Regions from separate parts of the Microbacterium sp. BE35 genome, predicted to be linked through region 2. Evidence: predicted binding sites of a transcription regulator. Region 2 holds the regulator's gene; each other region holds the start of a gene.

Region 1 (9,778 bases), on a different contig from region 2:
CGGCATGGTCACTGGCCAACGAGGGCGGCGTGCCGGCGACGTTCCACTGGATCCGCAAGGCCTACGAGCCGGTCGAGGGGGTGCCGGCGCCCACGTCGTTCTTCGCGCGCGACCAGGACGTCGAGCCGCGGGCGATGCCTGACACCGACGGTGCGTGGGCGACGACGCGCTTCGTCGATCCCGACGACCTCTCGCACGACATGCACGTCAACATCGTCACGTTCCAGCCCGGCGGGTCGATCCCGTTCGCCGAGACCCACGTCATGGAGCACGGCCTGTACGTCCTGCAGGGCAAGGCGGTGTACCGGCTCAACGACGACTGGGTCGAGTGCGAGGCCGGCGACTACATGCTGCTCAGGGCCTTCTGCCCCCAGGCCTGCTACGCGGGCGGACCCGAGCCCTTCCGATACCTGCTGTACAAGGACGTCAACCGCCAGATCCGGCTCACGTGACGAGGGGCGAACGGGGGAGTCCACACATGAGCGAACGGATGCCGCAGCACGATCTCGTCGTGCGCGGCCGTCGCGTGCTCACCGACAGCGTGTTCCGGCCGTGCGAGATCGGCGTCACCGCTGGGGTCGTCGTGGCGATCGAGCCCCATGGCGCGGGACTGCGCGGACGCGAGGAAGTCGAGCTGCAGAACGACGAGGCGCTGCTGCCGGGACTCGTCGACACGCACGTGCATGTCGACGAACCCGGCCGCACCGAATGGGAGGGGTTCGCCTCGGCCACGAAGGCCGCTGCGGCCGGCGGCGTCACGACCATCGTCGACATGCCCCTCAACAGCGTCCCGCCGACCGTCTCGGTCGAGGCGCTGGGGATCAAGCGCCGGGCCGCACGGTCCCAGGTGTTCGTCGACGTCGGGTTCTGGGGCGGGGCGGTCCCCGGCAACACGCGGGAGCTCGGCCCGTTGCACGACGCCGGGGTGTTCGGGTTCAAGTGCTTCCTGCTGCCCTCGGGCGTGGACGAGTTCCCTCCGCTCGATGCCGCGGAGATGGAGCGCGACATGGCCGAACTCGCCGGGTTCGGCGGGCTGCTCATCGTGCACGCGGAGGACGCGGCGACGATCGAGCACGCCCCCCACGCGCAGGGGGCCCGTTACGACCGGTTCCTCGCCTCGCGCCCGCACACGGCGGAGGACGTCGCCATCGCCGAGGTGATCGACCGCGCGCGCCGCACCGGGGCCCGCGCGCACATCCTGCACCTCTCATCGTCCGACGCGCTCCCGCTCATCGCCGCCGCCAAGCGTGACGGCGTGCGCCTCACCGTTGAGACGTGCCCGCACTATCTGACGTTGACCGCGGAGGACGTCCTGGACGGGGCGACCGCCTTCAAGTGCTGTCCGCCGATCCGTGAGGCGGCCAACCGCGAGCGGCTCTGGGAGGGACTCGTCGACGGAACGATCGACTGCATCGTCACGGACCATTCGCCCGCCACCATCGACCTCAAGGCGCCCGCCGACGGCGACTTCGCCGTCGCATGGGGCGGTGTCTCTTCACTTCAACTGGGGCTGCCCGTCGTCTGGACCGAGGCCCGCCGACGCGGCATCCCGCTCGAGAAGGTGGTGGAATGGATGTCGGCGCGTCCGGCGGCCCTGACGGGCCTCGCCCGCAAGGGCGGGATCGCGCTCGGCTTCGACGCCGACCTGTCGGTGTTCGCACCCGATGACGGGTTCGTCGTCGACGTCGCCCGTCTGCACCACAAGAATCCCGTCTCGCCGTACGACGGCGGCGCCCTGTCGGGCGTCGTACGCGAGACCTTCCTGCGGGGCGAGCGGGTCGACTTCGCCGAGCCCCGTGGTCGCCTGCTGCGTCGCGGCGCGGCCTGAGCGCCGACACCGGCCCTCTCCGGCCGGGTGAGACGTGACGATACGGAAGAAGAGTGAGATGTCGGCAGATCCCTATGGCAGCGGTGCAGAAGTCCTCGAGGCGGAGGACGACCTGCGGTCGCTGATCACCCCGCGTCCCGCGCGCCACCGCGCCGTGGACCCGGCGATCGCGCGCTCGTGGCTGCTCGTCCCCGGGACCCGCCCGGACTCGTTCGACGACATGGCGGCGTCGCGCGCCGATGCGGTCGTGCTCGACATCGAGGATGCCGTCGACCCGAGCAACAAGCCGCAGGCGCGGCAGGACGTCACGGACTGGCTCCGTGGCGGCGGCCGTGCCTGGGTGCGCGTCAACGACGCGCTGAGCCCGTTCTGGGGCGAAGACCTCGCGGCGCTCGCGGGCATCCCCACGCTGCTCGGCATCATGCTCGCGAAGACCGAGTCGGCCGACCAGGTGACGAGTTCGTTCGACCGCCTCGGCGGCAACGTCCCCGTGGTGGCGCTCGTCGAGTCGGCGCTGGGCATGGAGGACGCCGCCCACATCGCGCGCGCCCGGGGCGCCTTCCGCCTCGCGTTCGGCAGCGGAGACTTCCGCCGCGACACCGGCATGAGCGCAGACGCCGAGGCGATGGCCTACCCGCGTGCGCGCCTGGTCGTCGCCAGCCGCGTGGGCGATCTGCCCGGGCCGATCGACGGTCCGACGGTGGGCAACAGCATGCCGACGCTGCGCGAGCACTCCGCGATCACGGTCTCGATGGGCATGACCGGCAAGCTCTGCCTCGCTGCCGAGCAGGCCCCCGTCATCAACGAGGTCATCTGCCCCACGCCGAGCGAGGTGCTGTGGGCACTGGACTTCCTGGCCGACTTCGAGGGCCGCGGTCGTGTGGTCCGCGACGGCAGCGACTTGCCCCGGCTCGGCCGGGCGCAGAAGATCGAGAAGCTGGCTCTCGCGTTCGGCGTGCACCCGACCTCGTGACCGGCGACGAGCGAAGAACCATCGAAGGGATGCACGACATGGCCGACATCCGCCTGAGCGAGGGCGACGCGAACCCCGGGTTCGCCCTGCCCGACTCCACCGGCACCGTGGTGCGGCCGGAGGACTTCGCCGGCCGCCGCCTCGTCGTGTACTTCTACCCGGCCGCGTTCACCCCCGGCTGCACGACCGAGGCGTGCGACTTCCGCGACAACCTCGCCTCGCTGCAGGCGGCGGGGGTCGCCGTCGTCGGCGTCTCGCCCGACTCGGTCGAGACGCTCGCGGAGTGGGCCCAGGCCGAGCAGCTGCAGTTCCCGCTCCTCTCCGACGAGGACCACGCCGTCGCGGAGGCATGGGGCGCGTGGGGCACCAAGGTCGTCAACGGTGAGGAGCGCGTGGGCCTCATCCGCTCGACGTTCGTGCTGGATGCCGACGGCACGGTGCAGTCCGCCGAGTACCGGGTCGACCCCAACGGCCACGTCGACCGCCTCCGCGCCCAGCTCGCCGCCTGAGCCCACCCGCCCGACAGGTACGCCGAAGCGATGGAGCTGGACGCGTTCAACCGCCTCGACGCCGAAGCCGCGCGAGCCGTGGTGCGCCGGTGCGTCGACATCGACCGGTGGGTCGATGCCGTCGTCAGCGGGCGGCCGTATGCGACGACCGCGGACCTCCTCGCGGCGGCGCGCACGAGCGCCGCGCCGTGGACGGTGGCCGAGATCGACGGTGCCCTCGCCCACCACCCCCGCATCGGCGAGCGCGCGAGCGGAGCGGGGGCCGAGGCATCCCTCTCGCGATCCGAGCAGGCGGGGATCGGGATGCCGTCCGCCGACGTCGCCGCCGCGCTCGCCGCAGGCAACCGCGCCTACGAGGAGAAGTTCTCGCGGGTCTTCCTCGTCCGGGCGGCCGGGCGCAGCGCCGACGAGATCCTCGGTGCGCTGAGCGAGCGGCTGGCCCACACTGAGGAGGAGGAGATGCCGGTCGTGGCGGAGCAGCTGCGGCAGATCGCGGTCCTCCGACTGGAAGGGATCATCGGTTCATGAGCCAGATCACGACGCACGTGCTGGATGCTGCGCTCGGAGGCCCTGCCCGCGGCGTCGGCGTCGTGCTGACCACGGCCGACGGGGCCGAGATCGCGTCCGGCGTGACCGACGGGGCGGGCCGGATCTCGGATCTGGGCCCGGAGCGTCTCGACGCCGGCACGTACCGGCTCACGTTCGCGACCGGCGACTTCTTCGCCGCGACGGGGCGCACCACGTTCTACCCGGTCGTGTCGATCGACTTCGCGGTCGCCGACGCCGACCAGCACTACCACGTGCCCCTGCTGCTCAGCCCGTTCGCGTACTCGACCTACCGGGGGAACTGACATGCCCGAGCCCGCGATCGTGCTCGGCGCGAACCAGTACGGCAAAGCCGAGGTGCGACTCGTCCGCATCGACCGGGACGGCCCGCGACACAGGATCACCGACTTCGACGTGACCTCGCAGCTGCGTGGCGATTTCGCCGCGGCCCACATGGAGGGGGACAATTCGCGGATCGTCGCCACCGACACGCAGAAGAACACGGTGTTCGCCTTCGCCCGCGACGGCGTCGGCACGCCCGAGGAGTTCCTGCTCCGGCTGGGACGCCACTTCACCGGGGAGTTCGACTGGGTCACCGGCGGACGCTGGGAGGCCGAGCAGTACACCTGGAACCGCATCCCCGTCGACGGTGCGGGGCACGACCACTCGTTCGTGCGCGGCGGCACAGAGACCCGCACGGCCGTGGTCACGTTCGTGGGAGCCGAGGCGACCGTCATCTCGGGGCTGCGCGATCTCGCGGTGCTGAAGTCCGCCGGGTCGGAGTTCCACGGGTTCGTGCGCGACCGGTACGCGACGCTCGCCGAGACGGACGACCGCATCCTCGCGACGTCCGTCACCGCGAGGTGGCGCTACAACCGCCTCGACGTCGGGTTCGACGAGTCCTACGCCGAAGTGCGCCGTCTGCTGCTCGAGGCATTCGCCCGGACGCACTCGCTCGCGCTGCAGCAGACCCTGTACGAGATGGGTCGGTGGGTCCTAGAGGCCCGCACCGAGATCGACGAGATCCGCTTCTCGATGTCGAACCTGCATCACTTCGCGGTGGACTTGACGCCGTTCGGGCTCGACAACCCCAACGAGGTCTTCTACGCCGCCGATCGCCCGTACGGGCTGATCGAGGCGACGGTGCTCCGCGACGGCGTGCCGGGGAACCACCCCGCGTGGCAGGGGATCGCCGGCTTCTGCTGAGGCCCTCGGCCCCACGCACGGAGAAGAATGCGTTGGGCCGTGTCAGCCCTTCGGCATGCGGCTCACGAAGCGGGTGGCGTCGACGCCCTTGCGGCGGGTCGGACGCGAGCGCTTCGGCTTGCCGCCGACGTAGAGCCAGCCGAGCAGCTCCTCGTTCTTCTTGAGGCCGTGGGCCTTCGCGACGGCCTTCGACCGGGTGTAGTCGCCGGTGCGCCAGAAGACGCCCCAGCCGGCCTCGTCGAGCACCAGGCTCAGCACGTGCGCGACTCCGGAGGCGACGGCCTCCTGCTCCCACCGCGGCACCTTATGCGTCTTGCTGTAGCTCGCCACCACCGCGATGAGCAGCGGCGCCCGCATCGGCTTGGACGACGTGCCCTTGTCGCCCTCGGCCTTGTTGATGGCCCGGCCCAGGCGCTGTCGATCGGCACCGCGCAGCTCGATGAGACGCCACGGGTGCAGCGACTTGTGGTCGGCGACGCGCCCGGCGGCGGCGACGAAATCGAGGAGCTCCTCGTGCGTAGGCGCCTCATCCGTCACCTTCGACCACGACCGCCGCGCGAGTGCGGCGTCGAGCGCGCCGGACATCACGCCGCGCCCTCGCCGGGCGTGAACTGCAGCGAGATCGAGTTCATGCAGTAGCGGTCGCCGGTGGGGGTGCCGAAGCCGTCGGGAAACACATGGCCCAGGTGCGAGCCGCAGTTCGCGCAGCGCACCTCGGTGCGCACCATGCCGTGGCTGTCGTCCTCGATGAGCTCGACCGCCTCGGGGCGGATGGACTCGTAGAAGCTCGGCCAGCCGCAGTGCGAGTCGAACTTCGTCCCGCTCTGGAACAGCTCGGCGCCGCACGCCGCGCACGTGTACAGTCCGGCGCGGCTCTCGTCGAGCAGCTCACCGGTCCAGGGCCGTTCGGTGCCCGCCTGGCGCAGCACGGCGTACTGATCGGGGGTCAGCTCGTCGCGCCACTCGGCTTCGCTCTTGTCGACGGCGTAGCTCATGGTTCCTCCTCGCCGCCCACTGCGGCCACGCTCCATTCAACCCCAGCTGCCGGGGCGGTGGGCCGCACCGGGTCGCCCGCATCCGTGAAACCCCACCGTGCGGACGAGACCTCGGGGTTTCCCCACGGTCTCGTCCTTCGACTGCGGTCTCACCGACGCGCGCGACGGGACGGGACGGTGTGGGCGAGGATGAGGGCATGGACGAGGCGGACGCACACGAGCGCGCGGCGGTCGTCGAGCGGTACGCGCGTTTCGCGCGCGACGAGGCGCCCGGCCGCTCGCCGCTGTACGCCGAGTGGGCGGACGGGGTCGCCTCCGATCCGGAGCTCGCCGCCATCCTCGCCCGCATCCCCGCCACTCGGCGGCAGCCGCCGCTCGTCTTCGCGGTGACCCGCATGCTCGGCGCCCCCGAGGGCGCGTTCCCGGCCTGGGCCGCGTGGCTCGTCGAGCACGGCGAGGAGGTCGTGGCCGAGGCATCCGTCCGTCGTCTGCAGACCAACGAGCCGCAGCGGTGTGCCGCCCTGCTCCCGGCGCTCGCGACGGTCGACGGGCCGATCGCACTGCTCGAAGTCGGCGCGAGCGGAGGGCTGTGCCTGTACCCCGACCGCTACTCGTACCGCTACCGGGGGAGCGGTGGCGTCCTCGCGCTCGATCCCGACGCCGGGGCCTCACCGGTGGTGCTCGAGTGTGACGTCACCGGCGAACCGCCGCTGCGGCTGCCGGAGGTCGTGTGGCGCGCCGGGATCGACCTCGAGCCGCTCGACGCGGCCGACGTGGGCGACCGTCGGTTCCTCATGAGCCTCGTGTGGCCGGGCGAGAGCGGAAGGACGGAGCGGATCGCCGCCGCCCTCGACATCGCCGCCGCAGAACCGCCGCACCTGATCGCCGGCGACGCATCCGACCCCGAGGTGCTGCGCGCGGCCGCCGCGCTCGCACCCGCCGACGCGACGCTCGTCATCAGCACGCCGGGGGTCCTGCCGCACATCCCGCGCGCCGGACGCGAACGCCTCCTCGATGCCGTGCGCACCCTCGACGCGGTCTGGATCACGATCGACCCGCCGGCGCTGCACGATCGGTGGCGGCCTCCCGTCGACGCCGCGTCGTGGGGCGGCTTCGTGCTCGGTCGCGGCGGTCACCCGCTCGCTGCGGTCGACCCGCTCGGCTCGTTCGTGCACTGGCGCGCGTGGCTCACGGGAGGAACGGATGCCGCGGGCTAGCGTGGAGGCGTGCCTCTGACCGACCGCGACCGCGCCATCCTCGACTTCGAGGCCGAGTGGCGCCGGCACGCGGGGGCCAAGGAGGAGGCCATCCGCTCCGACCTGGGCCTGTCGCCCGCGCGGTACTACCAGCTGCTCGGCCGCCTCATCGACACGACCGACGCGCAGGAGCACGACCCCATGCTCGTGAAGCGGCTCCGCCGGCTGCGCGAGGCGCGTCTGCACGAGCGCGCCGGCCGCGCCGCCGACGCGCGCTGACCCGCCGCCGCGCGCCACGCGGGCCGTCACGGACCGGGCGCCCGGGGTTCGGCGGGTAACATCGACGGGTGCCGACCACCAGCTTCCCCCGGGATCGTTTCGACGATGTGCCGGAGACGGACCGCGTCGGCGCCCACCGGGCCGAGAACCCCCGGATGCGGGGATGGGTCGTCCTGCTGTGGGCCGCGCTGGCCACCGTCGTGCTCATCGTCGTGGGCATCTTCGGCACACTGCTGGCGTCCGGACGCATCGAGCTGGTCCCCACGCCCACCCCGACCGTGGAACCGGTTCCCGAGGTGACGCCGGTCGTCGACGTGAACTACGACGTGATGATCCTCAACGCGACCCCCGAGCAGGGTCTCGCGACGCAGATGAAGGACGTCGTCGTCGGTGCGGGCTGGGCGGATGACAAGGTGACCGCGGGCGAGGCGGGGTCGCAGGACTTCCCGACGACCACCGTGTTCTACGTCGACCCGGCTGACGAAGCCGCGGCCGCGGGCCTCGCCGGCATCATCGGAGGCGCCGAGATCGAGCAGAGCGAGGCGTACCCCGCGACCACGGAGGGCGTGCCGCAGCTCACCGTCGTGATCGGTCTCGACCGCACGGCTGCGGGGCAGACCCCGGCCCCTACGCCCTGACCCGTCAAGCGCGTGTTTCGCGCCGGTAAACACTTGTGTGCCTGCATGTCAACAAGTGACGAAACGCGCGGATGCCGCGATTTGGCCTGCATACGATGAAGCCCTGCACCGCCGGCAACAGGAGAAACGCATGACCCAGGGCACCGTCAAATGGTTCAACGCCGAGAAGGGATTCGGCTTCATCACCGTCGCCGACGGCCAGGACGTCTTCGTCCACTACTCGAACATCGACATGTCGGGCTTCCGCGTGCTGGAGGAGGGGCAGACCGTGGAGTTCACGGTCGGCTCCGGCCAGAAGGGGCCGCAGGCCGAGTCCGTGCGCGTCGTCTGACGCCCGGCTCAGCGCCCGACGCTGAACCGACACCGGAGACGGGATGCCGAGAGGCGTCCCGTCTCCTTGCGTTTCAGCATCCGTCCCCGCGGCTTGCACTCGGTAGGGTCGAGTGCCAGAATGATTTAGCACTCGTCTTCATTGAGTGCTAATACCCAAAGCCAACGTTCCGGAGGGACGACACACACATGGCAAAGATCATCGCTTTCGACGAGGAGGCCCGTCGCGGCCTCGAGCGCGGCCTCAACATCCTGGCCGACGCCGTCAAGGTGACGCTCGGCCCGCGCGGTCGCAACGTCGTGCTCGAGAAGAAGTGGGGCGCCCCCACGATCACGAACGACGGTGTCTCCATCGCCAAGGAGATCGAGCTGGACGACCCGTACGAGAAGATCGGTGCGGAGCTCGTCAAGGAGGTCGCCAAGAAGACCGACGACGTCGCCGGTGACGGCACCACCACCGCGACCGTTCTGGCTCAGGCGCTCGTGCGCGAGGGCCTGCGCAACGTCGCGGCCGGCGCCGACCCCATCTCGCTCAAGAAGGGCATCGAGAAGGCCGTCGCCGCCATCACCGCCGAGCTGCTCGAGTCCGCCAAGGAGGTCGAGTCCAAGGACCAGATCGCCGCCACGGCGTCGATCTCGGCCGCCGACCCCGAGATCGGCCAGCTCATCGCCGAGGCCATCGACAAGGTGGGCAAGGAGGGCGTCGTCACCGTCGAGGAGTCGCAGACCTTCGGCACCGAGCTCGAGCTCACCGAGGGCATGCGCTTCGACAAGGGCTACATCAACCCCTACTTCGTCACGGACCCGGAGCGCCAGGAGGCGGTCTTCGAGGACCCGTACATCCTCATCGCGAACCAGAAGATCTCGAACATCAAGGACCTTCTGCCCGTCGTCGACAAGGTGATCCAGGACGGCAAGGAGCTCGTCATCATCGCCGAGGACGTCGAGGGCGAGGCTCTCGCGACGCTCGTGCTCAACAAGATCCGCGGCATCTTCAAGTCGGTCGCCGTCAAGGCCCCCGGCTTCGGCGACCGTCGCAAGGCGCAGCTGCAGGACATCGCGATCCTCACCGGCGGCCAGGTCATCACCGAGGAGGTCGGTCTCAAGCTCGAGAACGCCACCCTCGACCTGCTCGGCCGTGCGCGCAAGGTCATCGTCACCAAGGACGAGACGACCATCGTCGAGGGCGCCGGTGAGGCCGGCCAGATCGAGGGTCGCGTGACCCAGATCCGCCGCGAGATCGACAACACCGACAGCGACTACGACCGCGAGAAGCTC
Region 2 (9,778 bases):
GCGTGGCGCGAGGGTGCGATCCGCTACACCCCGAACGGCGGGATCCCGGCGCTCCGGGAAGCGATCCGGGACAAGCTCGCTCGCGAGAACGCCCTCGACGTCGACCTCGAGCAGATCTGGGTGACGGTCGGCGCGACCCAGGCGCTGCATCTGGCGATGGCGCTCACCCTGTCGCAGGGCGACGAAGTGCTCGTGCCCGACCCCGGCTACACGACTTTCACGATGAACGCCCATCTCCTGCAGGCGACGCCGGTGCCGTATCCGCTGCGCCCCGGGCGCGCGTTCCAGCCCGATCTCGCCGAGCTCGAGTCGCTGGTCACGCCGCGGACGCGAGGAATCATCGTGAACACCCCCTCCAACCCGCTCGGGTCGACGTTCGACCGCCCGACGCTGGAGGCGCTGATCGCTCTGGCGCGCCGCCACGACCTGTGGCTCATCAGCGACGAGGTGTATGAGCGCTTCACGTGGGGCGAGCGCCACGTGAGCCCCGCGACCCTCGATGACGACGGCCGCGTGCTGTCGGTGTTCTCGATGTCGAAGACCTACGCGATGACCGGAGCGCGGGTCGGGTGGCTGGTCACACCTCCGGGATGGCGGCAGACCATGCTGCGCGTGCAGGAGTCCGTGGTCAGCTGCGTCGATGAGCCGTCGCAGCGGGCGGCCGCCGAGGCGCTCACCGGCGACCAGGCGGCGGTCGGGCGCAGTGCGGCGCACTACCGCGACAACCTCGCCGCCGCGACGGCGCTCCTCGACGCACGGGGTCTGCGCTACCTCGACCCCACAGGGGCGTTCTATCTCTGGATCGACGTCGCGCATGTCTCCGGCGGCGATGTCGTCGCGTGGTGCGAGCGGTTCCTCGACGAGGAGGGGGTCGCCGTCGCTCCGGGAAGCGCGTTCGGCGCCTCGGGCGAGGGCTGGATCCGCGTGTGCGTGGCCAGCGACCGCGACGAGCTGCTCGAAGGGCTGAGTCGCATCCCCGCTCCGGCCCGACCCTGACACCGGCCCCGGGGTTCGTCGAGGGGCGCGCACCCGTACAATCGTCTGGACATGTCACCGCGCGCCCTGAAGCCCCTCGAGCCCTCTGCCACGCCGCCCGAGCTGATCCGCAACTTCTGCATCATCGCCCACATCGACCACGGCAAGTCGACGTTGGCCGACCGCATGCTGCAGATCACCGGTGTCGTCTCCGACCGCGACATGCGCGCGCAGTACCTCGACCGCATGGACATCGAGCGCGAGCGCGGCATCACGATCAAGTCGCAGGCCGTGCGCATGCCGTGGGCCGCCGCCGATCAGACCTTCGCGCTCAACATGATCGACACCCCCGGCCACGTGGACTTCACCTATGAGGTCTCGCGTTCGCTGGCCGCCTGCGAGGGTGCGATCCTCCTGGTCGACGCCGCGCAGGGCATCGAGGCGCAGACCCTCGCGAACCTGTATCTCGCGCTCGAGAACGACCTGCACATCATCCCCGTGCTCAACAAGATCGACCTGCCGGCCGCCGACCCCGAGAAGTACGCCGCAGAGCTGGCCGGCCTCATCGGCGGTTCGCCCGACGACGTGCTGCGAGTGAGCGGCAAGACCGGGATGGGCGTCGAGACGCTGCTCGACCGCATCGTCGAGCAGATCCCCGCTCCGAAGGGGAACGCGGATGCCCCGGCCCGCGCCATGATCTTCGACTCGGTGTACGACTCCTACCGCGGCGTCGTGACGTACGTCCGCATGGTCGACGGCAAGCTGGAGCCGCGCGAGCGCATCCAGATGATGTCGACGAAGGCGACGCACGACCTCCTCGAGATCGGCGTGTCGAGCCCGGAGCCCGTCCCCACGAAGGGGCTCGGCGTCGGTGAGGTCGGCTATCTGATCACCGGCGTGAAGGACGTACGCCAATCCAAGGTCGGCGACACCGTCACCAACCAGCGCAAGCCCGCGACCGAGGCGCTCGCCGGCTATACCGACCCGAAGCCGATGGTCTTCTCGGGGATCTATCCCATCGACCAGAGCGACTACGCCGACCTGCGTGAGGCGCTCGACAAGCTCAAGCTGTCGGACGCATCCCTGCAGTATGAGCCCGAGACATCGGTGGCGCTCGGCTTCGGCTTCCGCTGCGGCTTCCTGGGACTTCTGCACCTCGAGATCATCACCGAGCGCCTTTCGCGCGAGTTCGACCTCGACCTCATCACGACCGCGCCCTCGGTGACGTACGAGGTCACCACCGACACCGGCGACACCGTCGTCGTCACCAACCCGAGCGAGTACCCTGACGGGCGCGTCGCGGAGGTGTCCGAGCCGGTCGTGAAGGTCGGCATCCTGCTGCCCAAGGACTACGTCGGCACCGTCATGGAGCTGTGCCAGTCCCGCCGTGGGTCCCTCCTGGGCATGGACTACCTCAGCGAGGACCGCGTCGAGCTGCGCTATCACATGCCCCTCGGCGAGATCGTGTTCGACTTCTTCGATCAGCTCAAGTCCAAGACGCAGGGCTACGCGAGTCTCGACTACGAGCCCGCAGGCTCTCAGACCGCCGACCTCGTCAAGGTCGACATCCTGCTCCAGGGCGACAAGGTCGACGCGTTCAGCTCGATCGTGCACCGCGAGAAGGCGTACGCCTACGGCACGATGATGACCGAGCGGCTGCGCAAGCTCATCCCGCGCCAGCAGTTCGAGGTGCCCATCCAGGCAGCCATCGGCGCCCGCATCATCGCCCGCGAGAACATCCGCGCGATGCGCAAGGACGTCCTCGCCAAGTGCTACGGCGGTGACATCTCCCGCAAGCGCAAGCTCCTCGAGAAGCAGAAGGAGGGAAAGAAGCGCATGAAGATGGTCGGTCGCGTCGAGGTCCCCCAGGAGGCGTTCATCGCCGCGCTCTCAGGCGACGTCGAGGGTCCTGCCAAGAAGTGATGCGACTCGCGAAGTAGGCTGGAATCCATGCGTCGAGGAACCTTCCGTGACGACACCGTCGACTATGCCGCTGTCGGGGCGACCCAAGCGCCGGACCTGATGCAGTATCCGCCGGAGCGCAGCATCCCGGCGGAGCAGTCCTGGCGGATCGGCAGCGGGGAAGCCCGCTTCCGCGCCGCGAGCGAAGCGCTCATGTCATGGACCGCGCAGCGCGGTGCCGGGCTCGAGGTCAGCGACGTGCGCCCCGCGTCCGGGCCCATGTACTCGGGGGTGAGCTTCGACGCGGAGGGCAACCCCGTCAAGCCCAGCCGATCCGAGGCCGAGCAGCGCTTCGACGTCGACGGCACCCCGTTCGTCGGCGCGGGCACGACGATCCGCGTCGACGGCCGCGTCAAGGGGCTCCGTGCCGACGCGGAGCTTCGCGTCATCTTCGCCGTCGAAGAGCCTCGGCGGGTCGGCTTCGCGCTCGGGACCGTCAGCGACTCCGTGGTGAGCGGCGAGGAGTCGTTCATGCTCGACTGGTACGACAACGACGAGGTGTGGTTCACCGTCCGCGCGTTCGACGCGCCCCGTGCCGTGCTGTACCGGATGCTCCCGGGGCTCACGAAGCGCCGTCGTCGCGAGCTGTTCACGCGGTACCTGCGCGCGATCTCGCCGCTGTACACGACCCCCGCGTGAGGCGCTGATGGGCTCCGCTCTTCCGCTCGGCGAGCCCGTTCCCTCGGACGGCTCGCTGCCGCCCGGCACGCGCATCGATCCGGCCGCCGACTTCAGCGTGTATCTGCACGTCCCCTTCTGCCGTGTCCGCTGCGGCTACTGCGACTTCAACACGTACACGTCGTCCGAGCTGCGCGGCGCCCGACAGGACGAGTACGCCGACACGCTCCTTCGTGAGATCGCGCTGTCGGCGCCCGTTCTCGAGCGCGCCGGAGGCAACCGCCCCGCGTCGACGGTGTTCTTCGGCGGCGGCACGCCGACTCTCCTCCCGCCCGGCGACCTCGCACGCATGCTGGCCGGCGTGCGCGACACGTTCGGCATCGCCGACGGCGCCGAGATCACGGTCGAGGCCAACCCCGACACGGTGACGCCTGCGGTGGCGGCCGAGCTCGCGGCATCCGGTGTCACGCGCCTGTCCATCGGCATGCAGTCCGCCGTCCCGCACGTCCTGGCCGCCCTCGATCGCACGCACGATCCCGACAACGTCCGCACCGCGGTGGCTGCGGCGCGCGAGACGGGGCTCGACGTCAGCGTCGACCTCATCTACGGCGCTCCGGGCGAATCGCTCGACGACTGGCGCACCTCGCTCGAGGCGGCTGTGTCCCTCGAGTCAGACCACATCTCCGCGTACGCGCTCATCATCGAGGACGGGACCAAGCTCGCCCGCCAGATCCGCCGTGGCGAGGTCGTCGCACCCGACGACGACCTGCAAGCCGACATGTACGAGCTCGCCGACGATCTGCTCGGGGAAGCAGGGTTCGATTGGTACGAGGTGTCGAACTGGGCGCGCGGCGACGCGCACCGCTCCCGCCACAACCTCGCCTACTGGGTCGGCGCCGATTGGTGGGGCTTCGGCCCCGGCGCGCACAGCCACGTCGCGGGCGTGCGGTTCTGGAACGTCAAGCACCCTGCCGCCTACGCGCAACGGCTGGCCGCGGGGCAGTCGCCGGCCGCCGGACGGGAGATCCCGGATGCCGCGGCCAGGAACCTCGAGAGCATGCTGCTGCGCACCCGCATCCGCGAGGGGCTCCCCGTCGAGGAGCTCCTCGGCGAAGGCCGTCACGCGGTAGCCGCGCTGATCGCGGACGGACTCATCGAGGGTCCTGCCGCCCTGCGCGGGAGGGTCGTGCTCACGCGGCGTGGGCGTCTGCTCGCCGATGCGGTGGTGCGGGCGCTCACCGATTAGCCCGGAGCGATCGTGCGTGGGACGGCTTCGCAATCTGTCTCGGCGTCGCTCGACGATCCTGACAGGGCCATCGGATAGAATTGGCACTCCAGTCATGCGAGTGCCAGCTGCGGCGTGAGGAGGCGGGATGGTCAGCGAACGGGGTCTGCAGGTGCTGCGGGCGATCGTCCAGGACTACGTCGACACGCGCGAGCCGGTCGGCAGCAAGGCGATCGTCGAACGGCACGCCTTCGGAGTGTCGGCCGCGACGATCCGCAACGACATGGCGCTGCTCGAGGACGAAGAGCTCATCGTCGCACCGCACACCTCGTCGGGCCGCGTACCGACGGACAAGGGCTACCGCGTCTTCGTAGACCATCTCGCGGAGCTCCGGCCGCTGTCGCCGGCCCAGCGGGCGGCCATCGCCTCGTTCCTCGACGGCTCCGGCGACCTCGACGACGTCCTCGTGCGCACCGTGCGCGCCCTCACGCAGCTGACCGGCCAGGTCGCGATCGTGCAGTACCCCTCGTTCGCGCGCGCGACGGTCACCCACGTCGAGCTGGTCCAGCTCGGCGGCGGACGGATGCTGGTGATCGTCGTCACCGACACGGGACGCGTGTCGCAGCGCCTGACCTTCGTCGGCGAGGAATTCGACGACGTCGACCTCGCGCACATCCGTGCGGGGCTCGGCACCCTGCTGGTCGGCCGGCCCGTCCGCGAAGGACTGCAGCGCATCGCCGAGCGCCTCGAAGGACGGGATGCGCAGGCTCCGGCGCACGAGCGCGCGACCGACGAGATCGTCCGCGCCGTCGCCGAGGAGCTCGAGGAGTTCCGCCAGGACAAGCTCGTGATGGCCGGCAGCGCCAACCTGGCACGCCGAGAATCCGACTTCCGCGGCAGCATCTATCCGCTCCTCGAGGCGATCGAGGAGCAGGTGACGCTGCTGCGGCTGATGGGGGAGATGGTCGCCGACGAGCAGGGACTCGCGGCGAGCATCGGCCGCGAGAACGAGGCGTTCGGCCTGGCCGAGGCATCCGTCGTCGCCAGCGACTACGACGCGACGGGCTCTCTCGCCCGCGTCGGCGTGCTGGGCCCGACGCGCATGGATTACCCCACGAACCTCGCGACGGTCCGCGCCGTCGCGCGCTATCTCACGCGCATGCTCGAGCAGGACGACAGCTCCCGCTGACGCACGCGCGCACACACGATCCCGCGGCGCGGCCGCGGCAGGAAGGCGAAAGTGGCTGACCACTACGAGGTCCTCGGCGTCTCACGCGACGCCTCCACCGACGAGATCAAGAAAGCGTACCGGCGGCTGGCCCGTCAGCTGCACCCGGATGTGAACCCGGGCGAGGAGGCATCCGAGCGCTTCAAGCTCGTGACGCACGCGTACGACGTCCTCAGCGACCCCGAGCAGCGCGCCCGCTACGACATGGGCGGCGGTGACTCGCCGTTCGGCGGCGCCGGCGGCTTCGGCGGGTTCAACGACATCTTCGAGACGTTCTTCGGCGCGGCGGGCGGCTCGCGCGGGGGCCGGCCCCGATCGCGCCGCGAGCGCGGCCAGGACGCCCTCGTCCGTGTCACGCTCGAGCTCGGCGATGTCGTGTTCGGCACGCACCGCGACATCGAGGTCGACACGGCCGTGGTGTGCGAGACCTGTCAGGGCTCCTGCTGCCAGCCCGGGACGAGCCCCGTCACGTGCGACATCTGCCACGGCACCGGCAATGTGCAGCGACAGGTGCGCAGCCTCCTCGGCAACGTCGTCACGACGCAGCCGTGCAACGTGTGCCAGGGCTACGGCACCACCATCCCGTACCCGTGCGCCACCTGCCAGGGCCAGGGCCGCGTGCGCGCCCGCCGCACCGTGTCGCTCGACATCCCGGCCGGCGTCGAGACCGGGCTCCGCCTGCAGCTGCCGGGCTCGGGCGAGGTCGGCCCGGCCGGCGGCCCCAACGGCGACCTGTACATCGAGGTCACGGTGCAGCCGCACGAGGTGTTCAGCCGTGACGGCGACGACCTGCTGGCGACGCTCGAAGTGTCGATGCCCGACGCGATCCTCGGCACGACGACGACCATCCAGTCGCTCGACGGCCCGGTCGACCTCGAGGTGCGGGCAGGCGTGCAGGCGGGAGACATCCTGACGATCAAGGGCCGCGGCATCACGCCGCTGCGCGGCTCGCAGCGCGGCGACCTCAAGGTCGGCGTGCACGTGGTCACGCCCACGCGCCTCGACCACAAGGAGCGCGCCCTCATCGAGGACTTCGCGAAGCGCACCAAGGCGCCGGCCCCCAAGCTCGCCGAGTTCCACCAGGGCCTGTTCGCGAAGCTCCGCGATCGCTTCCGGAACAGCTGACCGGTGGCACTGCACTTCCTCCTCGACCAGCCCGTCGGCGCCGCTCCCGGCGACGCCGTGACGCTCACCGGTGCGGAGGCCCACCACGCCTCGACGGTGCGCCGGGTGCGCATCGGCGAGGAGGTCACGGTCGGCGACGGGCGCGGAGCGTGGCTGACCGGCACGGTCGAGTCGGTCGCGCCCCGCGAGGTGATCGTGCGCATCGACGGACGGACGGATGCCGCAGCCCCGAGCCCGCGGATCGTGCTCGTGCAGGCGCTGGCCAAGGGGGATCGGGACGAGCTCGCCGTGCAGGCGGCGACCGAGCTCGGCGTCGACGAGATCGTGCCGTGGCAGGCCGCACGCAGCGTCTCGCGATGGGACGCGGCGAAGGCCGTGAAGGGCCGCGCCCGCTGGGCCACCATCGTGCGGGAGGCCGCGAAGCAGGCCCACCGCGTGTGGGTGCCGGCGGTGGCGGAGCTGACCACGACCGCGGCGCTCGCGCGCCGGGCGCCGGAATCCGTCGTGCTGGTCCTCGAGCCGACGGCCACAGAGCGGCTCAGCGCGCTCGCGGTGGAGCCCGATGAGGAGCGCGACGTCGTGCTCGTCGTCGGACCCGAAGGCGGCATCGCCCCCGAAGAGCTCGACGCCCTCGCGTCCGCGGGCGCGCGACTCGTGCGCCTCGGCGACACCGTGCTGCGCACGTCGACCGCGGGTCCCGCGGCGCTGGCTGTCGTCAGCACCGCACTCGGGCGGTGGTGACGGTTCGACAGGATCACCCGACCGGTCCCGGATCCTGCCGAGGGGCCCCGTCGGTAGACTTGCGACATGAGTGGACATTCGATCTTCACGCGCATCCTGGACGGCGATATCCCGTCCGAGATCATCGCAGAGACCGAGAACGCATTCGCCATCCGTGACATCGCCCCGAAGGCGCCTGTGCACCTGCTGGTGATCCCCAAGACCGAGGAGTACCGCAACGTCGTCGAGCTCGCCGCGGGCGACCCGGCCCTCATGGCCGAGCTCGTGGGACTCGCGAACACGGTCGCCGCCGAGCATTCGGACGGCGATTTCCGCCTGGTCTTCAACACCGGCCCGAACGCGGGCCAGACCATCTTCCACGTGCACGCCCATGTGCTCGCGGGGGGCCTCGAAGAGAAGAGCATCGGTGCCTGATCAACCCGGTCATGAGACGGTGAGCGACCACGTCGAGGTCGACGGCGTCGCGATGGTGCAGCTCCTCGGTCCGCAGGACCGACTGCTGCGGGTCGTCGAGAAGGAGCACCCGGGTGTCGATGTGCACGTGCGCGGCAACGAGATCACGCTCACGGGCGAGGCGCCGGCCGTCGCCGCGGCGCGGACGCTCGTCGACGAGCTGCTCGCGATGACGAAGGCGGGCCAGTCGCTCGGCGAGGACGACGTCGCGTCGTCGAACCGCATCCTCCGCAGCGAAGCCGGGCTCCGCCCGTCGGAGGTGCTCGGCGAGGCCATCCTGTCGTCGCGCGGCAAGGTCATCCGCCCGAAGACCCTCGGCCAGAAGGCGTACGTCGACGCGATCGAGGAGAACACGATCGTGTTCGGCATCGGCCCGGCCGGTACCGGCAAGACGTATCTCGCTATGGCGAAGGCCGTCCAGGCGCTGCAGCGCAAGGAGGTCAGCCGCATCATCCTGACCCGGCCGGCCGTCGAGGCGGGGGAGCGGCTCGGCTTCCTCCCGGGCACGCTCACCGACAAGATCGACCCGTACCTGCGGCCGCTCTATGACGCGCTCAACGAGATGATGGACCCCGAGCTCGTGCCCAAGCTCATGGCGACCGGCACGATCGAGGTCGCGCCGCTGGCGTACATGCGCGGCCGCACGCTCAACGACTCGTTCGTCGTGCTCGACGAGGCCCAGAACACGACGCCTGAGCAGATGAAGATGTTCCTCACGCGCCTCGGCTTCGGCACGCGCATGGTGGTCACCGGCGACATCACGCAGATCGACCTCCCGCAGGGCGCGTCGGGTCTGCGGCTGGTGACGCGCGTGCTCGGCGACATCGACGACATCCACTTCTCGTACCTGACGAGCGACGACGTCGTGCGCCACACGCTGGTGGGCCGCATCGTCGACGCCTACAGCGAGTACGACGAGCGCCGGCTCGCCGCACGTCGCGAGCGCGACGAGGCCTCCGAGTTCGCCAACCGCGCCGAGCGGCGTGCCGCCACCGCCCGCACCGGCGGACCCCGTGACCACCTTCCGAAGCGAGGACGCCCATGACCATCGAGATCGGCAACGAATCGGGGATCGCCGTCGATGAGACGGTCCTGCTGCGGCTCATGGAGCACAACCTCGCCGAACTGCACGTCAGCCCCGAGGCCGACGTCGCGATCCTCCTCGTCGACGAGGGCGCGATGGAGGCGCTGCACGTCCAGTGGATGGACGAGCCTGGACCGACCGACGTCCTGAGCTTCCCGATGGACGAGCTGCGTCCCGGCACCGAGGACGCCCCGACGCCTGCGGGCCTCCTCGGCGACATCGTGCTGTGCCCGCAGGTCGCCGAGACCCAGGCGGTCGCCGCGAAGCACTCCACGCTCGACGAGCTCATCCTCCTGACCACGCACGGCCTGCTGCACCTCCTCGGCTTCGACCACGCCGAGCCGGAGGAGGAGCGGGAGATGTTCGG
Region 3 (9,778 bases), on a different contig from region 2:
CCGGCGCGCGATGACAGGATGTGGGGCATGCCCTTCGGGATGACGCGGAACGTGATGAGGCCGACGGACACTCCGCGCGCCGATCGGGTGACGTACATCGAGCTCTTCTTCGACCTCGTGTTCGTGTTCGCGCTGACGCAGCTGTCGGCCTATCTCTACGAGAATCAAAGCCCTCTCGGAGTACTCGAGGGCGTGATCATGGTGTGCGCGCTGTGGTGGGCGTGGGTGTCGACGACCTGGGTCACGAACTGGCTCGACCCGGTGACGCTGCCGGTTCGCGGCGCCGTCATCGGGCTCGCGTTCGTGTCGCTGGTCATGAGCGTCTCGATCGCCGAAGCCTTCGGCGAGCGCGCCTGGGCCTTCGCGATCGCCTACGTCATCCTCCAGGTGGGGCGAACGGCGTTCATCGTATGGGCGACCGCGCGCCATGACCCGGCCGTGTCGAGGGACTTCACCGCGGTGCTCGCCTGGACTGTCGCGAGCGCCGTGTTGTGGGTGGTCGGCGCGCTGCTGCCGCTGCCGTGGCAGCTGCCGCTGTGGGCGCTCGCGCTCGGGATCGAGCTCGCGGGGACGCTCCTCGCGTTCCCCGTCCCCGGCCTCGGCAAGGTGCGCCTCGACCGCTGGGACCTGTCGGGCCCCCACATCGCCGAACGGACCGCGCTCTTCGTGCTGATCGCGCTCGGCGAGGGCATGCTCGTCACCGGCTTCGTCTTCGCCGAGACCGAGTCGTCGCCGGCATCCGTGGCCGCGCTCGTCACCGCGTTCGCGACCGCGGCGGCGGCGTGGTGGATCTACTTCGACCACGGCGAGCGGGTCGGCGCCGAGACCATCGAGGCGTCGGACACGCCGGGTCGCCTGGCACGCACCGCCTACACGTGGATGCACCTCCCGATCGTGGCGGGGATCGTCGTGATCAGCGTGGGCGACAAGGACGCCCTCGCGCACCCGCACGACCACGACGTCGCCGCGGCGATCGCGGTCATCGGCGGGCCGATGCTGTTCCTCGCGGGCACGGTGCTCTTCCGCCACCTGCTCGAGCGGCGCTGGGCGCGCGCACAGCTCGCGGGGGTGCTCGCGCTCGCGCTTCTCGCGACCGCCGCGAGCGTGCTCGACACGCTCACCCTCTCGATCGCCGCGGGCCTCGTGCTGACCGGCGTCGCCGCCGGGGAGACGGTCGGCCGTGTGCGGCGAGGACGCCGCGCGGGGGGCTGATCCGCCGTCCTCGCTCCCCGGCGCCCATGGCGACCGTCGTTCGCGCGTCGTCTCATGCGCCTCGCGCAGAACCGGACATAGGGTGGCGGCATGCGTGCGACCAGGCAGTCCCGGCTACAGGTGGTGTGCGGTCCGATGTTCGCCGGAAAGTCGGAGGAGCTGCTGCGCCGCGTCCGCCGCGCGCGCATCGCGGGGCTCGAGGTCGAGGTGGTGAGCCACGCACTGGACGATCGGCGGGGCGCGGGACTGGTGAGCTCCCACTCCGGGCTGAGCGTGCCCTCGCGCTCGGTGCCCGACGTAGCCTCGCTCGTCGCTGGCGTCGAAGGCCGCGGGCTCGACCTCGTCGCCATCGACGAGGCGCAGTTCTTCGGGTCCGACCTCGTCCCCGCCGTCGACGGGCTGGTCGCCGATGGCGTGACCGTGGTGGTGTCAGGGCTGTGCGTCATGTTCGACGGCCGGCCGTTCGAGCCGCTGCCGGCGCTGATGGCGATCGCCGAGGACGTCGTAAAGCTCACCGCCGTGTGCGCGGTCTGCGGCGAAGACGCCGCGTTCCACCAGCGAATCGCCGAGGCTCCCACCGGCGATGCCGGCGTGCCGGCGCCGGCGCACGTCGGAGGGATCGAGTCCTACCAGGCCCGGTGCCGCAGGCACTTCACCGGAACCGCACGAGCGTAGACGACAGAACGGATGCCTCGCCGCCGCGTCGGCGGGGAGGCATCCGTTCTGGGATGGTCCTACTGCTCGATCGGCTGGGGCGCGTCGGACTCATGCGCCGTGATCGTCGGCGCGCCGCCCTCGGACATCACCTCGATCTTGCGCGGCTTCGCCTTCTCGCTGACCGGGATCGTCACGCTCAGCACGCCGTTGTTGTAGCTCGCGGAGATGCGCTCGGTGTCGATGCCCTGGCCCAGGTTGAGCTGGCGCAGGAAGCTCGCCGCCTCTCGTTCGCGCGTGATCCACTTGACGTCGTCGCCGCTCGTCAGCGTGCGCTCCGCGCGGATGGTCAGCAGCTGTCCGTCGACGTCGATGTCGACCGAACCCGGGTCGATGCCCGGAAGGTCGGCCGTCAGGATGTAGTGGTCGCCGTCGCGGTACAGGTCCATCGGCATGCGGCGGGGGCCGCGGCGCGTGTCGAAGAGACCGGCAGCAAGGCGGTCGAGGTCCCGGAACGGGTCGTTGGTGGCCATGATTATCTCCTCTCGTCGAAAGTTGAGCCGTACCGGCTCAACTGGGACCAGATTAGCACTCTCGACATGCGAGTGCTAAGCCGTGGAGCGTTCGCCGTGAACGAACGAGACCACCGCCGGCCTTCGGAGGCCAGCACTCGGCTTCAGCACTCGATGACGTTGACCGCGAGACCGCCTTCGCTCGTCTCCTTGTACTTGTGCGACATGTCGATGCCGGTCTGGCGCATGGTCTCGACCACCGCGTCGAGCGAGACGTAGTGCGAGCCGTCGCCGCGCAGGGCGAGGCGCGCGGCTGTGACGGCTGTCGACGCGGCGATCGCGTTGCGCTCGATGCACGGGATCTGCACGAGTCCGCCCACCGGGTCGCAGGTGAGGCCGAGGTGGTGCTCCATGGCGATCTCGGCGGCGTTCTCGATCTGCCGGTTCGTGCCGCCCATCACGGCGGTGAGGCCGCCCGCGGCCATCGCGCACGCCGATCCCACCTCGGCCTGACACCCGCCCTCGGCGCCCGAGATCGACGCGTTGGCCTTGAACAGAGAGCCCAGCGCGGTGGCGGTGAGGAGGAATCGACGGATGCCTCGGCGACGGTTCGCCTCCGCCACCTGCTCGTCGTCCCAGCCTGCGGCCTCCTCGGCGGTCGCAGCGTGCCCGTGATACCCGAGCAGGGCGCTGCCGACCAGCTCGCCGTACGGTGTCACCGCATTGCCGGCGCCGAGACCGGAGTCCGCCAGGAAGCGCCACCAGTACATCGCGACGGCGGGGACGATGCCGGCGGCGCCGTTCGTCGGCGCCGTCACGACACGGCCGCCGGCCGCGTTCTCCTCGTTCACCGCGAGCGCGAAGGCGCCGAGCCACTCGCCTGGGAGTTCCCGGCGGCCGTCGGCCTCGGCCGCCTCGAGCTGCGCGCGGATCGACGCGGCGCGGCGCTTGACGCCCAGCATCCCGGGGAGGAGGCCCCCGGCCCGCAGACCCGCCTCGACGCACGCGGCCATCGCGTCCCAGATCGCGTCCAGCCCCTCGGCGATGTCCTCGTCGGGGCGCAGCGATTCCTCGTTGATGCGCGCGGCCTCGGCGATCGTGATGCCCCGCTCGTCGCACACGGCGAGCAGCTCCTTGGCGCTGGAGAAGTCCAGGGGGAACGCGTGTGCGGGCTCCCCTGCGGCCGCTGAGCCGGGCGCAGCGTCACCTTCGCGGCGGATGAAGCCGCCGCCGACGGAGTAGTAGGTCTCGCGGACGAGGAGTCCGGCATCCGTCGCCGCCGCGGGTTCGAGAGCCGCAGACGAGCCCGTCTCGCGCACTCCGGGCGCGGAGAGCGCACGCGCAGGTCCGTCGCCGGGCGAGGTCCACGCTTGGAGGGTCATGGCGTTGGGGTGGCCGGGCAGCCTGGTGCGCGGCGCGAACACGACGTCGCCGCGCCGGAACGGGACCGCGTGCGTGCCGGCGAGCTCGAGCGCGCGATCGTCGGGCCAGGCGCTCCACGCGGAGCGCACAGCATCCGGATCCACCGTCTCGGGTTCGAGACCCTGCAACCCCGCGACGACGGCGTCGGGCGTGCCGTGGCCGATGCCCGTGGCTCCGAGTGAGCCGTGCAGCGTGCAGGTGACGCGGCCGACCTGCGGCAGAACCCCTCCTTCGCGCAGGCGGACGACGAAATCGTGGGCGGCCCGCATGGGACCGACCGTGTGGGAGCTCGAGGGTCCTACGCCGATGGAGAACAGCTCGAACGCCGAGACGTAGGCGCTCATCGCGACCAGGCTAACGCGACAGGAGCGTGCACTCTGACTCCCGTTACCGACTCGATACGAGCAGGATGCCTCATCTCACGGCCATCCGTCGTGCACCATGGCGCCCCTCAGGAGGCGACGGGCCGGAACGAGATGAGGCCGACGGTGTTGCCTTCGGAGTCCTCGACGAATGCCTGCCACTCGTCGTGACCTGCCGGTCCGAGGGTGTCGTCCTCGTGGGTGAAGATCACGTGCGGCGCCGAGACGACCTCGGCCCGATCGCCGATCCGCTCCAGGGCGGCGGCCACGTCGTCGACGTGCAGGTACAGCAGCGCGGTCGGGGCGTTGCGGTCCAGCAGCAGCCGCACGCCGTCGAGGTCGAAGAACAGCAGGCCCGGCGGATCGAACACCGCCGTCGCGTCGGCGCCGAGGAGAGAGCTGTAGAAGCCTGCGGCGCGATCGAGGTCATCGGCGTGCTGAGCAACCTGCACAAGTCTCATGGCGTCATTCTCGCGCCCACCCGAGTCCGATGCCAGGGACGGCGCCCCTCCCGCGACGGGCCGGTGAGGAGTATCAATGAGGAAGGCGATCCTGGAGGTTGGCGATGCTGCTCTTCGTGCTCTATCTGATCCTCATGGTCGGCGGGATGGTGATCCTGGGGCTGTCGTTCGCGTCACCGGTCCTGCCCGCGCTGGTGTTCGTCGTGGGCCTGCTCTGCATCGTGGCGGCCGTCGCGATTCCCGTCACCGCGGGAGCCTTCGAACAACGCAGGTAGGCGAGCGCGAGTGGGCGGCTCGCCTGCTCGCCGTGCACCCCACGACGCGAACCGCTAGGCTCGGGAACTTCATCTGTCCCGGCTGTGGAGGTTTGCCGTGTCTGTTGTGGAGGAGCCGATCTGGCTCACGCAGGACGCTCTGCGTCAGCTGCAGGAGGAGCTCGAACTGCTCGTGCGCGAGGGCGCCGAGGACGAGCAGACCCAGGTCCGCGCGCTGGAGCTGCGCGGCATCATCCGCCGCGCCCAGGTCGGCGAGCGCCCGGACGACGGCATCGTCGAGCCCGGCATGCGCGTGACAGTCGACTTCGACGCGGACCGATCGCGGGAGACGTTCCTGCTCGGCTCGCGCACCCTCCTCGGCGCGGATTCCGACTTCGCCGTCTACTCCCCCGATTCGCCGCTCGGCCAGGCGATCGCGGGCCTGCTCCCCGGCGACCGCTTCTCGTACGCCGCGCCGAGCGGTGCGACGATCGCGGGCGCAGTGGTGGACGCGGTCCCGCACAGCTGAGCATCGCTGCACACAGTCCCGGCGATCGCAGGGGCGGTCTGGCTGCCCTCGTCACCGGCTGAGGCTGTGCACGGCCAGGGTCAACTCGCTCGCGAGATCACGCGCCAGGTAGCCGAGACCGATGCGCTCGCCGAGCCTGACGCCCGCCCGGGCGTGCGCCCACGAACCCCACACGGCCGCTCGGGCAGGGTCCACGCCGCGCGCGGCGATTCCCGCGATCGCGCCGGCGAGCACATCGCCGCTCCCCGACGTTCCCAATCCGCCGTCGCCCTCGTCGATCCGCCACGTGCGCCCGTCGGCGCGCGCCACCACGCCGTAGCAGTTGACGACGGCATCGAACCTCCGGGCGATCTCGCAGACGTCGGCGACGTCGTCGGCGAGCTCGCGGCCGAGCAGGATCCTCGCCTCGTCCCTGTTCGGGTTGAGGATGACCTCATCGGGGAGGCCGCCCCGATCGATCTCGGGAAGCACCCCGAGGGCGAACGCATCGAGCACGATCAGGCGCGGACCCGTCGCAGCGACGGCGAGCAGCGTCGCCCGCGTCTCGTCGGCGTCGCTGAAGCCGGGTCCGACCAGCACGGCGTCGGCGGCCGCGACCTTCTCTCCCAGCTCTGCGCTCAGCGGCGCCTCGGCATCGTCGGGGAGCGCGAGGATGCCCGCTTCCGGAAGGGCGATGCCGACCTGGGCGTCGATCGACTGCGGCACCGCGAGCGCGACGCGCCCCGCGCCGACGCGCAGCGCCGACTCGCCCGCGAGGAGCACGGCACCCGGTGAGCTGCGCGAGCCGCCGACGACCACCACATCGCCGCGGGACTTCTTCGACTCGCCCGGGTCGGGCAGGCCCCACTCCCGAAGGAGCGATTCGGTCACCGCCTCAACGTGGCTGGACATCGGGATCCCCGGGATGAGCCGTGACGTCGGCACCCTCGCGCTCGAGGTGGGCGACATCCGAGAAGGCCGCGAGCTCCCAGCCGGCCTCAGTCCTGATCAGGTGGGTGATCGAGGCGTTCAGGACGGTGTGGTCGTCGGCGAAGCCCAGCAGCTCACCCTCCCCCAGCGGCAGCAGGATGTAGAGCAACAGCATCACCACCGCGTCGTGCACGACGAGCATTGCCGTCTCGGGACCGCCCTCGAGCGTCTCACGGAGGAACGACCGGAGCCGCAGCGCGACGTCCGCCCACGACTCTCCGCCCGGCGGCCGATGGTAGAACTTGCCGAGGTGGCGACGCCGGGAGAACTCTTCGGGGTGCAACCGGGCGACGCCCTGCCTCGTGAGCAGATCCAGGATCCCGAGCTCGCGGTCGCGCAGCCGCTCGTCGACGAAGATCGTCCGGCCCGCCGAGCCCTCCCCCAGGGCGATCGCGAGCGTCTCCCTGGCCCGGACATAGGGCGACACCCCGTACAGGTCGATGTCGTCGAGGTGGTGGGAGAGCCATCCGCCGAGCGCGGCGGCCTGCTCCTGCCCGGTGGGCGACAGCGGGACATCGGCGTCCCGCACGTCGAGCGGGATGGCGTCGAGGCCCTCGATCTCGGCGCGGGTGGCCGCGACGTTGCCGATGCTCTCACCGTGCCGGATCAGCCACAGCTCTCTCACTGCCATCGCCCCAGGCTAGGGACGTCGGCCAGGTCGCGGATCCCCATTGACAGCCGGCGACGGGCGGTGTCGCACAAGGGCTTCGGCAATCGTTCACGGCGCATCAGCCGGCGACGCTGGCGCCGACGCGGCGTGCGGCCCTAAGGTGTCGGACAGCGCGTCCAGGACAGCACACGACGCGACTTTGATCATCCGCAGCCGCCTGGGGCGGCGCAACAGATGGGAAGTCGAATGTCAGAGAGCAAGCCGACGATCGTCCTCGTGCACGGCGCGTGGGCCGACGCATCCAGCTGGAACGCCGTGAGCGTTCCGCTCCAGGCGGAGGGGTACACCGTCCTCGCCCCGCCGAACGAGCTGCGCGGGCTGACGTCCGACGCGGCGTACATCGCGTCGTTCCTCGCGCAGCGGACGACCGGGCCGGTCGTGCTCGTCGGCCACTCGTACGGGGGCGCGGTCATCACGAACGCCGGCGCACACGGCGGAGACGTGAAGGCGCTGGTGTACGTCGACGCGTTCATCCCCGACGAGGGCGAGACCGTCGTCGGCATCCTCGAGGGATCGGGCTCCGCGCTCGCGGTCGCGGATCCGACCACGGTCCTCGACGTCGCGGGCTACCCGGGTGCTCCGGAGGGCGCGGCCGAGGCATTCCTCAAGCCGCAGACCGTGCATGACGCGTTCGCACAGGACCTCCCCGAGGCCGACCGATGGACGATCGTCGCGACTCAGCGTCCGGCGTCGTTCGTCGCGAACGTGACGCCGTCGGCCGCACCCGCATGGAAGTCGATCCCCAGCTGGGCCGTCCTCGGCACCGACGACCGCGTCATCCCGATCGACACGCAGCGCCGCATGGCGCAACGGGCCGGCGCCACGATCACCGAGGTGGATGCGTCGCACGTCTCGATGGTGTCGCAGCCGCAGGCGACGCTCGACGCGATCCGCGCGGCGGCGGCCTCGATCAGCTGATCCTCCTCGCCACGCGCATCGCCGGTGCCGCACGCGGTTACGCCCGTGCGACACCGGCGATGTGGGTGTTGAACGGGAGGAACGGGGTCCGGATCCGGTAGCGCTCGATCGTCAGGCTCTCGAACCCGGCGGTTCGGACGGCCTGCTCCAGATCCCGTTCGCACGAGCAGCCCTCGAACGTCCACGCCCACGGGCGGCGCAGAATCCGCTGCGCGGCGCGGGTCGTCGTGCCCTCCGGGGCCGCGACGTGTTCGAGGAAGCGGAACGTTCCTCCCGGGCGGAGGATGCGCCGGATCTCGGCGAGCACGACGGCGGGATCCTGCACCGAGCACAGCACCAGCGAGGAGATCACGCTGTCGGCGCTGCGGTCAGGGAGCCCCGTCGCTTCGGCCATGCGTTCGCGCAGATCGAGGCCCACCCCATACCGCTGAGCCGCGTCTCGCAGCGGGCCGTGCATGGATCGATTGGGCTCGACGGCCACGAGGGTGCTGCCGGCCGCGAGGTATCGCAGGTTGGCGCCCACGCCAGGACCGATCTCGACCACCTCGGCGGGAAGGTCCGCGAAGACGCGCTGCTTGTGCCGGCGCAGGTTGTGCTCGATGTAGGGATCCATCACGCGGAAGAACGTCGCGTTGAACGCGCCGCGCGCGGTGTGCTGCGAGAACTCGAAAGCGGTCGTGCGGTCGTCAGCGGTCGTGGTGTCGGCCATGTCTCCTCCTGGGGTCTGGCTTCGCATGAGACCAGCCTGCGCGGCCACGCCCGCGCCGGCAGGCGTGGAACTACCTCACTTCGACGGCTCGGGGCCTTCACGCCGTGCGACGAACCAGGCGGCGATCTGCGCTCGCGAGGTGAAGCCGAGGCGCAACCGAATCCTTTCGACGTGCCCCTCGGCGGACCGTTCGTCGATGCCCAGCGTCTGCGCGATCTCGCGGTTGGTGCGCCCCTCGCTGATCAAGCCCGCGACCTGCGCCTGGCGCGGAGTCAGATCCCGCGGCGAGCGCCGCAGGCCGCGCTTTCCGAGGAACCTGCGGATCGGCGCCACGACGGCGTTCGCATCCCCGATGTAGGGCAGGTGCGAACGACCGGGCAGCACCACCAGTGTCGCGCCGGGGATGCCGTCGGCCAATGCCGCGGCCTCCGCCACGGGGGCGGCGCGGTCCTCGGCCCGATGGACGACCAGCGTCGGGGCGCGGACCTGCGAGAGGAGGTCGCTGATATCGAGGTCGTAGCTCAGCGCGAGGAGGGAACGCGCGGTCGCAGCGGAGGACGAGGCGCGCTGATACCGGCCGAAACCCTGTCGCATCGCCGACGTCGCGTCCGGCGCGAAGATGTCGGTGAGCACGTCGGCGCCGAGGCCCCAGTGCGACTCCACCAGGCCCAGCACGTGATCGCGCGCGTCGGGCGGCGAGATGTTCGCGCCCGAGACCCATCCGCCGTACAGCACGAGCCGCCGCACGGTCTCCGGGTGGGCCGCTGCCCACGCGACCGCGACGAGCGCGCCCATCGATGTCCCGACGACGTCGAAAGGCTCCGGGCCGATGAGATCCGCCACCGCAGCCAACTGCTCCAGCTCGTAGGCCAGCGAGGGCGGGCGATCGGAAGACGCGGACAGGCCGCACCCGGCGCGGTCGTAACGCACGAGCCGGCCGCCTTCGGCGAGGCTCTCGTAGAAGGCTCGCTCCTGCGGCATCTCCCAGCTCAGCTGCAGATGGCTGAGCCACCCGCCGACATACACGAGCGGGCGCCCCTCCCCGACCGAGGCGTACGCGATCTCGGTGCCATCAGCCGTCGACACCCGACCGATGCGTTGCTGCA

The links. Region 2 encodes HrcA, which represses chaperone genes, less so after heat shock. Its sites were predicted from a motif close to TTNGCACTCGNNNNNNNCGAGTGCNAA; they were not measured.
Region 1: groL (chaperonin GroEL) is a predicted target of HrcA. The motif match lies at 8,627-8,653, and genes of this name have one in related genera.
Region 3: J2Y46_RS00610 (Hsp20/alpha crystallin family protein) is a predicted target of HrcA. The motif match lies at 2,452-2,478, and genes of this name have one in related genera.

The regions. Positions count from the first base shown of each region.
Region 1 covers NZ_JAVDXD010000005.1:23,146-32,923, reverse strand. The annotation lists gene J2Y46_RS16045 (bifunctional allantoicase/(S)-ureidoglycine aminohydrolase) at 1-452, shown strand, start outside; gene allB (allantoinase AllB) at 479-1,828, shown strand; gene J2Y46_RS16035 (CoA ester lyase) at 1,887-2,801, shown strand; gene bcp (thioredoxin-dependent thiol peroxidase) at 2,840-3,310, shown strand; gene uraD (2-oxo-4-hydroxy-4-carboxy-5-ureidoimidazoline decarboxylase) at 3,341-3,838, shown strand; gene uraH (hydroxyisourate hydrolase) at 3,835-4,161, shown strand; gene pucL (factor-independent urate hydroxylase) at 4,163-5,062, shown strand; gene J2Y46_RS16010 (nitroreductase family protein) at 5,105-5,647, opposite strand; gene msrB (peptide-methionine (R)-S-oxide reductase MsrB) at 5,647-6,057, opposite strand; gene J2Y46_RS16000 (DUF2332 domain-containing protein) at 6,255-7,274, shown strand; gene J2Y46_RS15995 (DUF3263 domain-containing protein) at 7,284-7,532, shown strand; gene J2Y46_RS15990 (LytR C-terminal domain-containing protein) at 7,601-8,170, shown strand; gene J2Y46_RS15985 (cold-shock protein) at 8,301-8,501, shown strand; gene groL (chaperonin GroEL) at 8,690-9,778, shown strand, end outside.
Region 2 covers NZ_JAVDXD010000003.1:443,237-453,014, forward strand. The annotation lists gene J2Y46_RS13530 (pyridoxal phosphate-dependent aminotransferase) at 1-996, shown strand, start outside; gene lepA (translation elongation factor 4) at 1,048-2,898, shown strand; gene J2Y46_RS13540 (DUF1990 family protein) at 2,926-3,576, shown strand; gene hemW (radical SAM family heme chaperone HemW) at 3,584-4,801, shown strand; gene hrcA (heat-inducible transcriptional repressor HrcA) at 4,929-5,969, shown strand; gene dnaJ (molecular chaperone DnaJ) at 6,021-7,133, shown strand; gene J2Y46_RS13560 (16S rRNA (uracil(1498)-N(3))-methyltransferase) at 7,137-7,874, shown strand; gene J2Y46_RS13565 (HIT domain-containing protein) at 7,941-8,288, shown strand; gene J2Y46_RS13570 (PhoH family protein) at 8,341-9,372, shown strand; gene ybeY (rRNA maturation RNase YbeY) at 9,369-9,778, shown strand, end outside.
Region 3 covers NZ_JAVDXD010000001.1:120,643-130,420, forward strand. The annotation lists gene J2Y46_RS00595 (hypothetical protein) at 1-98, opposite strand, end outside; gene J2Y46_RS00600 (low temperature requirement protein A) at 88-1,212, shown strand; gene J2Y46_RS00605 (thymidine kinase) at 1,303-1,887, shown strand; gene J2Y46_RS00610 (Hsp20/alpha crystallin family protein) at 1,947-2,399, opposite strand; gene J2Y46_RS00615 (L-serine ammonia-lyase, iron-sulfur-dependent, subunit alpha) at 2,543-4,144, opposite strand; gene J2Y46_RS00620 (VOC family protein) at 4,252-4,623, opposite strand; gene J2Y46_RS00625 (hypothetical protein) at 4,728-4,898, shown strand; gene J2Y46_RS00630 (GreA/GreB family elongation factor) at 4,996-5,406, shown strand; gene J2Y46_RS00635 (NAD(P)H-hydrate dehydratase) at 5,458-6,276, opposite strand; gene J2Y46_RS00640 (histidine phosphatase family protein) at 6,281-7,006, opposite strand; gene J2Y46_RS00645 (alpha/beta fold hydrolase) at 7,232-7,963, shown strand; gene J2Y46_RS00650 (class I SAM-dependent methyltransferase) at 8,001-8,672, opposite strand; gene J2Y46_RS00655 (alpha/beta fold hydrolase) at 8,748-9,778, opposite strand, start outside.